4 regions of the Nocardioides sp. Z35_8 genome follow, and region 3 is predicted to be linked to each of the others. Evidence: predicted binding sites of a transcription regulator. Region 3 holds the regulator's gene; each other region holds the start of a gene.
What was found. Region 3 encodes LexA, which represses DNA repair genes until DNA is damaged. Its sites were predicted from a motif close to TCGAACANNTGTTCGA; they were not measured.
Positions count from the first base shown of each region.

Region 1 (2,195 bases), on a different contig from region 3:
CGTCTGCTGGGTCCGCTCGAGCGCGTCTTCATCCTCGCCCTCGCCCTCGGCGGGCAGGTGACGGCGGCCAGCGTGGTCGTCGCCGCCAAGGGGCTGCTGCGCTTCCCCGAGCTCTCGTCGCGGCGCGACCAGGACCGGATCCACCAGCTCACCGAGTACTTCCTGCTGGGGTCGTTCGTGTCGTGGCTGGTGGCCCTGGGCTCCTACGTCCTGCTGGCCTGAGCGCCGGGGCCGTCGGTGCGCTCGGCGCGCCGCGAGGCGACGCCGGCGTCGGTGCAGAAGCCACCTCCGTGGCGCTTGAGGCAGAGCAGCCCGACCAGCAGCCCCTGGCGGTCGACCACGGCGACGCGCCGCTCGCCCACGGCGCGCATCGCCCGGCGTACCTGCTCCGCGGGCAGGTCGGCGCCGATGGTGCGCCCCTCGAGCACGGCATGCGCGAGCGCGGGCTGCTCCCCGGACCCGGCGGCGGCGAGGTCCCGGCGCACGAGCGTGCCGAGCAGCTGCTCGCCGACCCGGCCCGTGCCGGTGAGCAGCACCATGTGGACGTGGGGGCTGGCGAGGACCTCCTGTACGTCGGCCACCGTCGCCTCCCCGTCCAGGACGATCGGGGACCGCAGCATCACCTCTGCCACCCGTGCCGTCACCCTGCGACGATAGGCGCACCCCGCGCGAGTGTCTGCCTCGGGCGGCGAGCGGGGACCTCAGGTCGGGGCGGGCCGCCCCGCGGGCGGTACGAGCAGCAGCTGCTCCCTGCGGAGGGGGAGACGCCCGGGCGGGTGCGGCGCTGCGGCGTCCGTCCCCGCGACGGTGGGCTCCGCGCCGCTCGTCCGCGATCGAACACGCTTGCGAATATGCGCAAGAGCGGGTAGTCTGATCGGACGCACCATAGGTCCATGGCTCCAGGGCGTCGCCCGGGCCATGGCTGAGTGGAGCGAGTTGCGAGGGTGACGTGATAGTCCGGGGACCCGGGCCTCCAGGAGCGACGACCATCGATCGATCGCGCGCGTGCGCGATCGGCTCGTCGTCGACGTGGAGGAGGTCCGTGGTGGTGCACCCGATCATCGCCGCCGCCTGCGACGTCCGCGCGCGCCTCAAGTCGGTGTCCGGGGCCAACCCGACGTTCATGACCACCGCCGAGAAGGCGAGCGCGTTGGGTGAGCTGGGTCGGGCCGAGGGACAGCTGGCCGAGCTGCGGTTGCGGATCCTCGCCGAGGCCGGCGACCTCGCTGCCGACACCGCGGCCCGGGACGCCGCCGGCTGGCTGGCGCAGCAGACCCGCACGTCGTTCGCGGACGCGCGGTCCGACCTGCGCCTGGCCGAGTCGTTGGACCGCCACCGGCCGGTCCTCGCGGCCGCCATGCGGGAGGGCGCCGCGAGCCTGGCGCAGGCGCGGGTGATCGATCGTGCGCTCACCGCGCTGCCCGGTGCCGTCGCCGCCGAGACCGTGTCGCTGGCCGAGGCGCACCTCGTCGACCGGGCGGGGGAGTTCGGTCCCAAGGAGCTCGGTCGCATCGGGCGCCGCATCCTCGACGTCGTCGCGCCCGAGGTCGCCGAGCGAGCCGAAGCCGCTCGGCTCGCCGACCTCGAGGCCCACGCCCGCGAGCACACCCGGCTGACGATGCGTCGGCTCGGCGACGGCACGACCCGCATCTCCGGCCGGCTCCCCGACGCCGCGGCGACACGGTGGGTGACCTACCTGGAGGCCTTGACCAACCCGCGACTGGCTGGTCCCGCCGGGGGCGACGTCGCCGAGCGGCTTCCCCACCCGCGCCGGATGGGCGAGGCGTGGATCCAGCTCCTCGAGACCCTCGACGCCGGTCGGCTGCCGGTCCACGGCGGCGACGCGACCACCGTGGTCGTCACCATCTCGTTGGAGTCGCTCAGGGCCGAGCTCGCCACGGCGGACCTGCTCGGCTCGGGGCTGGTGCCGGGCGACGAGCTCACGGGGGACCGGATCACCGCCGCCGAGGCGCGCCGCCTGGCGTGCAGCGCCAGGATCCTTCCGGTGGTCCTCGGCGGCGAGGGCCTGCCGATCGACCTCGGCCGTGTCCGGCGCCTCTTCACCCCCGCGCAGCGCAAGGCGCTCCTGGTCCGCGACCGCACCTGCCGTGCCGAGGGCTGCGAGATCCCCGCCACCTGGTGCGAGGCCCACCACCTCGAGCCCTGGCACCACGGCGGACCCACCGACCTCGCCA
Region 1 covers NZ_JCAQIE010000003.1:375,264-377,458, reverse strand. The annotation lists gene AC54T2_RS16195 (hypothetical protein) at 1-222, shown strand, start outside; gene AC54T2_RS16190 (CBS domain-containing protein) at 204-644, opposite strand; gene AC54T2_RS16185 (HNH endonuclease signature motif containing protein) at 1,046-2,195, shown strand, end outside.
Region 1: the regulator LexA is predicted to act here: its motif matches at 834-849, upstream of AC54T2_RS16185 (HNH endonuclease signature motif containing protein).

Region 2 (2,195 bases), 1.9 Mb from region 3:
GGAGAGCCAGGGGTTCCAGTGGTGGGCCTCGGCCCAGGTGCCGGGGATGTCGCAGCCCTCGCCGCGGCACGTCCGGTCCCGGATCAGGAGGGCGCGCTGCTGGGCGGGGCTGAACAGGCGGCGGGTGCGGCCGAGGTCGAGGACCTCCGAGGGGCCGCCGAGGACGGCGGGCACGATCCTCGCGCTGCACGCGAGCCGGCGGGCCTCGGCGGCCGTGATCATGTCCCCGGACCCCGCCGGGCCGTCGGAATCTCCGGGCACGGTCGGGGCGATGAGCCCGGCGGTGGCGAGGTCGGCACGCAGTGAGTCGAGACCGATCGTGACGACGAGGGTGGTGGCGTCGCCGCCGTGGACCGGGAGGCGGCGCGGGTCGACGGCCTCGAGGAGCCGGCAGAACGCCTCGCCGAGCTTGCGCGGGTGCGGGAGCCGACCGAGCGCGTCACCAGCGGCAGGGGCGGTCGTGCCGTCGTCGCGGCGGGGGTTGGTGTACGCCGTGAGGTAGGTGACGAACCGGTGCGCGACGGCGTCGGGGACGAGCGAGGTGATCCGGGTGGTGCCGTGACCGAGCCGGCGCACGGTGGTGCGGGTCTTGCGGTGCGCCTCGGCCTCGAGCTCGGCCAGCCGCCGGGCCTCGGCGTCGTCGACGAGCTCGGGGGCGACGGTGGCGAGGATGTGTCGGCCGACCTTCGCGAGCCGCTGCGGGTCCAGGGTCGCGGCGTGGCGGACCAGGGCGCCCTCGGCAGCGGCGAGGACGTCGCCGGGGACGGTGTCGGGCAGGTTGTCCAGCGCCCGCACGATGACGCGGGCCTGGGCGAGGTTGGCCGACCCCTCCCGCAGCGCGGCACCGACCACCGGCCAGCGCCGGTCGACCGCCGACGCGAGGCGCAGGTCGGCGCGGGCGTCCTCGGGACGCGACAGCGTGGCCCACGCGAGCCAGCCGGCGGCGTCGCGGGCGGCCGCACCCGCGGCCACGTCACCGGCGTCGGCCAGCACCCGCAACCTCAGCTCCGCCAGCCGGGTCTCGAGCCGGATCAGCTCGCCCAACGCGGCGGCCTTGTCGGACGTCGACATGAACGTCGGGTTGGTGTCCGCGACGCTCTTGAGCGTCTCGTCGATGACGCCCGCGGCAGCGAGGATCGGGTGGGTCACAGGTGGTCCCCTTCCCGTCGGCGTCGTGCGAGCGTAGCTCGATCCTACCGCCCTTCTGGCGTTATTCGAATACATGTTCGATCAAGGAATCCGCAAGAGATGCCCCCATCCCAGGGACCTTGCGCGCGCCGGTCGCTCGGAGGACGGCCGGCAGCGGCCAGCGCGGTGACGGTGCCGACCTGGCGCGCCGCACGTCGTCGTACGGGCATGGCGCTCCCGATCAGGGGTAGGTTCGCGCGCATGGACATGCTGCGCGGGCCCCAGATCGCCGGGGCGGAGCTGACCGACTGGCGCAAGCTCGCCCAGGGACTGCACGCGCGCTACCTGACCGACGACTTCGGCGCCGCCGTCCGGTTCGTGACCACGATCGGTGAGGCGGGCGACGCGATCGGCCACCACCCGAGGGTGAGCATCGGCACCGGGAACGTCGACCTCGAGCTGGTCACGGGCGACGCGATCTACCGCGACGACGAGGGCACCGAGCACGTCGTCGAGTGGGTGACCCAGCAGGACATCGACCTCGCCCGCCGGATCACCGACATCGCCGCCGACCACGGGCTGACTGCCGACCCGGCGTCCGTCAGCGAGGTCGAGCTCGGCCTCGACACCTCGCGCTCGGCGACGGTCGCGCCTGTGTGGGCCGCGCTCCTCACGGGAGATGCCGACTCACAGGGCAGGGGCTCGCCCGGCGACGAGGTCCGCGACGCCACCGGACGCGTGCCCAACCTGTGGTTCGACGACAGCGCCGACGAGGGCGCGTCCCACCAGCGGCTCCACGTCGAGGTGTACGTGCCGCTCGAGGTGGTCGAGGAGCGGATCGCCGCCGCCGTCGCCGCGGGCGGGACGGTCGTCGACGACACCCAGTCGCCCGGGCTCACCGTCCTCGCCGACCCCGACGGCAACACCGGCGTCGTCTGCGCCGACGTGTCCGCGGCCGGCAGGGGCTGACGCAGTCGATCGCCCGTCGTCTCGCCTGAGCCCGTCCAGGAGCCGGGTCAGGACAGTCCCACCTCCCTGAGCTGGCGGCGGCGAGAGCCGATGTCCAG
Region 2 covers NZ_JCAQIE010000001.1:2,185,551-2,187,745, reverse strand. The annotation lists gene AC54T2_RS10540 (HNH endonuclease signature motif containing protein) at 1-1,149, opposite strand, end outside; gene AC54T2_RS10535 (VOC family protein) at 1,390-2,097, shown strand; gene AC54T2_RS10530 (LuxR C-terminal-related transcriptional regulator) at 2,145-2,195, opposite strand, start outside.
Region 2: the regulator LexA is predicted to act here: its motif matches at 1,215-1,230, upstream of AC54T2_RS10540 (HNH endonuclease signature motif containing protein).

Region 3 (2,195 bases):
CCGCCCGAGCCCCAGCACCACCACGTGTTCGTTCATGCCTACGACCATGGAACCGGCAGCGGCCTGCGACAAGCGGAGGTGTCGCATCGCTCCATGCGGTCTGCGCATACTTCTCTGCATGGCGTTGACGGCGTGGCGGACCTTCGTGGCGGTGTGCGAGGCCGGCTCCTTCACGGCCGCGGCCGACGAGCTCGGCTACACCCAGTCGGCGATCTCGCGCCAGGTGGCGAGCCTGGAGCACGACCTCGGCGAGGCCCTGCTCGAGCGCCTGCCGCGCGGGGTCCGGCCGACGGCCGCAGGGCAAGCGCTGCTGCCGCACGCGCGCCTGCTGGTGGGTGAGGCGGCCCGGGCGAGGGACGCCGTACGTCGCGCCCGCGCTGGCGACGCGGTGCCGCTCACCCTCGGCGCCGTGCCCTCCGCCTCCGTGGACCTCGTGCCCCGCACGCTGCGGTCGCTCCCGGCCGAGGGTCCGCGGGTGGCGCTGCGCTCGGACGGCTCGGCCCGGCTGCACGAGCGGGTGCGCACGGGCGACGTGGACGTCGCGGTGGTCACCGACTATCCACCCGGCCTGCCCACGGACCCCGAGGTGCGACGTACGAGACTGCTCGAGGACGAGATGTGCGTCGTCCTGGCCGCGGGGCACGCCCTGGCCGCCGGCCGCCGGCGCGTGCGGCTCACGTCGTTCGCCGACGAGATCTGGGCCGAGGACCACCCCGGCTCGGGCAGCCTGCTCGAGCGGGCCGCGGGCCGGGTCGGGTTCGAGCCCAGGGTCGAGCTGGTGGCGGGCGACCTGCTCGGCAAGGTGGCACTCGTCGCGGCCGGGCTCGCCGTCGCCCTCGTGCCGGCGATGCTGGTGCCGGGCCTGCCGGCGGGCGTCGCCGTACGCCGTCTGGTCGCGCCACCGACCCGCACCGTCTACGCGCTGAGCCGCGAGCGTCGTCCGCGGCCCGGCGTGCAGGAGCTGACGGCGGCGCTGGTCGCCGCCGCGTCCGGCTCCGCGCGGTAGGTCAGAGGCTGCGCAGGACCGCCGTCACCACGCCGAGGATCGTCGCGTCGTCGCCGGGGATCGGGTCGTAGGCGTCGTTGTGGGGGAGCAGCCACACGTGGCCGTCCTTGCGCTGGAACGTCTTGACGGTCGCCTCGCCGTCGATCAGCGCGGCGACGATCTGGCCGTTGGTGGCGGTCTGCTCCTGGCGGATCACGACGTAGTCGCCGTTGCAGATCGCCGCGTCGACCATCGAGTCGCCGGAGACCTCGAGGAGGAAGAGGGTGCCGTCGCCGACGAGCTGCTTGGGCAGCGGGAAGACGTCGGTGACCTGCTCCTCGGCGAGGATCGGGCCACCGGCGGCGATGCGGCCGACGACCGGGATGTTGATCGCCGTCGGCATCGCGTCGCCGATGCCGGTCTCGTCGATCGAGGTCTCCTCGCCGCTCGACATGCTGCGACGGGCGGCCATCACCTCGGGGAGGAACACCTCGAGGGCGCGGGGACGGTTGGGGTCGCGCTTGAGGAAGCCCTTGCCCTCGAGCACGCGCAGCTGGTGGGCGACGCTCGAGGACGACGTGAGGCCGACGGCCTGGCCGATCTCGCGCATCGACGGCGGGTAGCCCTTGGTCTCGATGGAGTCCTTGATCGTGGCGAGCACCCGCTGCTGGCGCGGGGTCAGGCCGGTGGCGTCCGGGGGTCCGTCGGGCATCTCGATGACGTTCTTGTCGTCCTGCTTGGCCATGCGTCCTCCAGTGCGGTTGCCCCCTCCGTCCACGGCTGGTCAGGGAGGAGCTGGTGCGCCCACCGTAGACCGCCCGGCAGGTCAGGATCAAACACCTGTTCGAAGCCGCGTGTCGCTAGGGTCCCGCCATGACGACACGCTCCTCGCGACCCTCCTCGGCACGCTCCTCGACCGGGACCCCCACCGTGAGCGTCGTGACGGGTGGTGCGCGTGGGATCGGTCGCGGCATCGCCGAGCTGATGATCGCCCGCGGCCACCGGGTCCTGATCGGCGACCTCGACGGCGCCGCGGCGACCGCCACCGCCGACGAGATCGGCGCGGTCGCCGGCCTGGCCCAGGACGTACGCGACCCTGCGTCGCACCGGCTCGTGGCGGAGGAGGCGGCTCGCCACGGCGAGCTGACCGCGTGGTTCAACAACGCCGGCGTCGGCGACGACGGCACGCTCGCCGAGCTGGCGGAGGAGC
Region 3 covers NZ_JCAQIE010000001.1:259,871-262,065, reverse strand. The annotation lists gene AC54T2_RS01245 (NAD(P)-binding domain-containing protein) at 1-36, opposite strand, end outside; gene AC54T2_RS01240 (LysR family transcriptional regulator) at 119-1,006, shown strand; gene lexA (transcriptional repressor LexA) at 1,008-1,730, opposite strand; gene AC54T2_RS01230 (SDR family oxidoreductase) at 1,859-2,195, shown strand, end outside.

Region 4 (2,195 bases), on a different contig from region 3:
GCCACCAGCTCGTCGAAGGACGTGGAGAACACCGCGGCCGGGTGGCCGGCCGCCGCCCACACGACGTCGTGGCGTCGCAGCCACGGGTCGATCCACGTGCGGATCGGGGCCGGGTGGCCGAGCGGGGAGACGCCGCCGATCACCTGGTCGGTGTGGAGCCGGACGAAGTCGGGGTCGGCCCGCCGGAGGCGCGCGACACCGATGCGCTCGGCCACCGCGGCGGTGTCGACCCGGTGTGCGCCCGAGGTGAGGACGAGGACCGGCTCGCCGTCGGCGTCGAAGAGCAGGCTGTTGGCGATCGCGCCGACCTCGCAGCCGAGTGCCGCCGCGGCGAGAGCCGCGGTGTGGGCGCTGTCGGGCAGGATGACCACGTCACCGGTGCCGCCGCGCCGGTGGAGGTCATCTCGGAACGAGGTGATCGATGCGTGCTCCGTCGACATGGCGCGAGCCTAGCGACCCGACGACGAGCCCCAGGGGAGATCCGATGGCGCGCGACCTGCCGCGATCCGTGGTCAACAGCCTGCGCGTGCTCGTGCTGATCGTCGCCACGGCGGGCCTGATCACGCTCCTGATCCGGCTGATGCGCGACGACGTGATCCTCGGATGGGCCGAGGGCAACCCGTCGGCGCAGGGGCTCCTGGCCCAGGGTGGCATCGAGCTGCTCCGCGAGAGCCCGATCGTGCCGGGCTTCGTCGCCCTGTCGATCGTCGCGTTCGTCGGCTTCGCCGCCCTCGTCCTCGTGCTCGGGTCCCTCTTCGTCGGCGGCCACGGCTGGACCCGGCCCGTGCTCACGGGCACCGCGGGCATCGGCGTCCTGGTCGGGGTGGTCTGTCTCGACGCCCGCCTCCCGGCGGTGTTCGTCGTGCTCTCGGCGCTGGTGATCGTCGAGGGCCTGGTGCTGTCGTTCTTCCTGTGGCGCCGCGAGACGACCGCCTTCCTGCGCGGCGACTGAGCGGGGCGGCCCGCCCCGGCCCGCCCCGGCCCATTCCTCGCCCGGCCCATCCCTCGCCCGGCCTTGACGGGCTGTCGGTGGCAGGTAGTACCGTGGCGGTGTTCGAACATCTGTTCGATGCGACCCGGGTGGGCGTGACCTCGACCCCCACCTCCACCCGGGTCGGCCCGGGGTCGACCGAGGTGCGGAGGAGGCACGATGAGTCAGGACCACGACCCTGTCGAGGTGCGGAGCGGGGTGACGGACGACTCCCGCGGCTCGCCGGTCGCCCGGACCGAGGAGCGGGCATGAGTGCCGCCGCTGCGAGCGCCCGCCGCCACCCACTGGCGCAGCCGGGCCCGCACCTGCTGCCGGCCACCGCCCACTCCTACCTCCAGCGCTCCGCCACGTCGCTGCGCGACGCGATCACGGCTCGCGACGTGCCCACGCGCTACGCCTGCGCCCACGTCGCGGCCCTCTGCGCGGCGGCCGCACTGCTTGCCGCCCGCGCCCGGCCCGCGCCGCGGGGGCGCCGGCAGAAGAACGCCTGGGTGCTGCTGGCCGAGGTCGCCCCCGAGCTCTCCGAGTGGGCGACCTTCTTCGCCGCGGGTGCGGCCAAGCGGGCCGCCGCCGAGGCGGGCTCGACCCGTGCCGTGAGCGAGCGGGAGGCCGACGACCTGGTGCGCGACGCCGACCGCTTCCTGGCCGTGGTCGAGCAGACGCTCGGCCTGGTCCCGCACGCGAGCGTCGCCTGAGGCGGGGAGAGAGGTGACCTCCGACTCGCGCGTCCTCCCGTCCGGACGATCCGGGCGCGCCCGCGTGCGCCCGCGGGGCTCGGTCGACGAGCCACTAGGGTGGCGCCCATGGCCCAGCCGTCCGCCAGCCCGTCCGCCAGTGAGCGCCGCCAGTCCGTCCGCAGCGGCGTGGCCTGGGACGGCGTACGCCGGCTCCTGGAGCACCGTGGTGACGCGGAGGGTCGGCCCGCCCGCATCGTCGACGTCGGCGGCGGCACCGGCGGCTTCGCCGTGCCCCTGGCCGAGCTCGGCCACGCCGTCCGGGTCATCGACCCCAGCCCCGACGCGCTGGCCGCGCTCGACCGACGCGCCCGCGAGCGTGGGGTGGCCGACCGCGTCACCGGGCAGCAGGGCGACCTGTCCGACCTGCCGCACCTCGTCGACGAGGCCGACCTCGCCGACCTCGTCCTGTGCCACGGCGTGCTGGAGATGGTCGACGACGCCGCCGCGTCGGTGGCCTCGATCGCCGG
Region 4 covers NZ_JCAQIE010000004.1:284,749-286,943, reverse strand. The annotation lists gene AC54T2_RS17875 (YbaK/EbsC family protein) at 1-440, opposite strand, end outside; gene AC54T2_RS17870 (hypothetical protein) at 485-952, shown strand; gene AC54T2_RS17865 (SAV_6107 family HEPN domain-containing protein) at 1,240-1,686, shown strand; gene AC54T2_RS17860 (class I SAM-dependent methyltransferase) at 1,795-2,195, shown strand, end outside.
Region 4: the regulator LexA is predicted to act here: its motif matches at 1,055-1,070, upstream of AC54T2_RS17865 (SAV_6107 family HEPN domain-containing protein).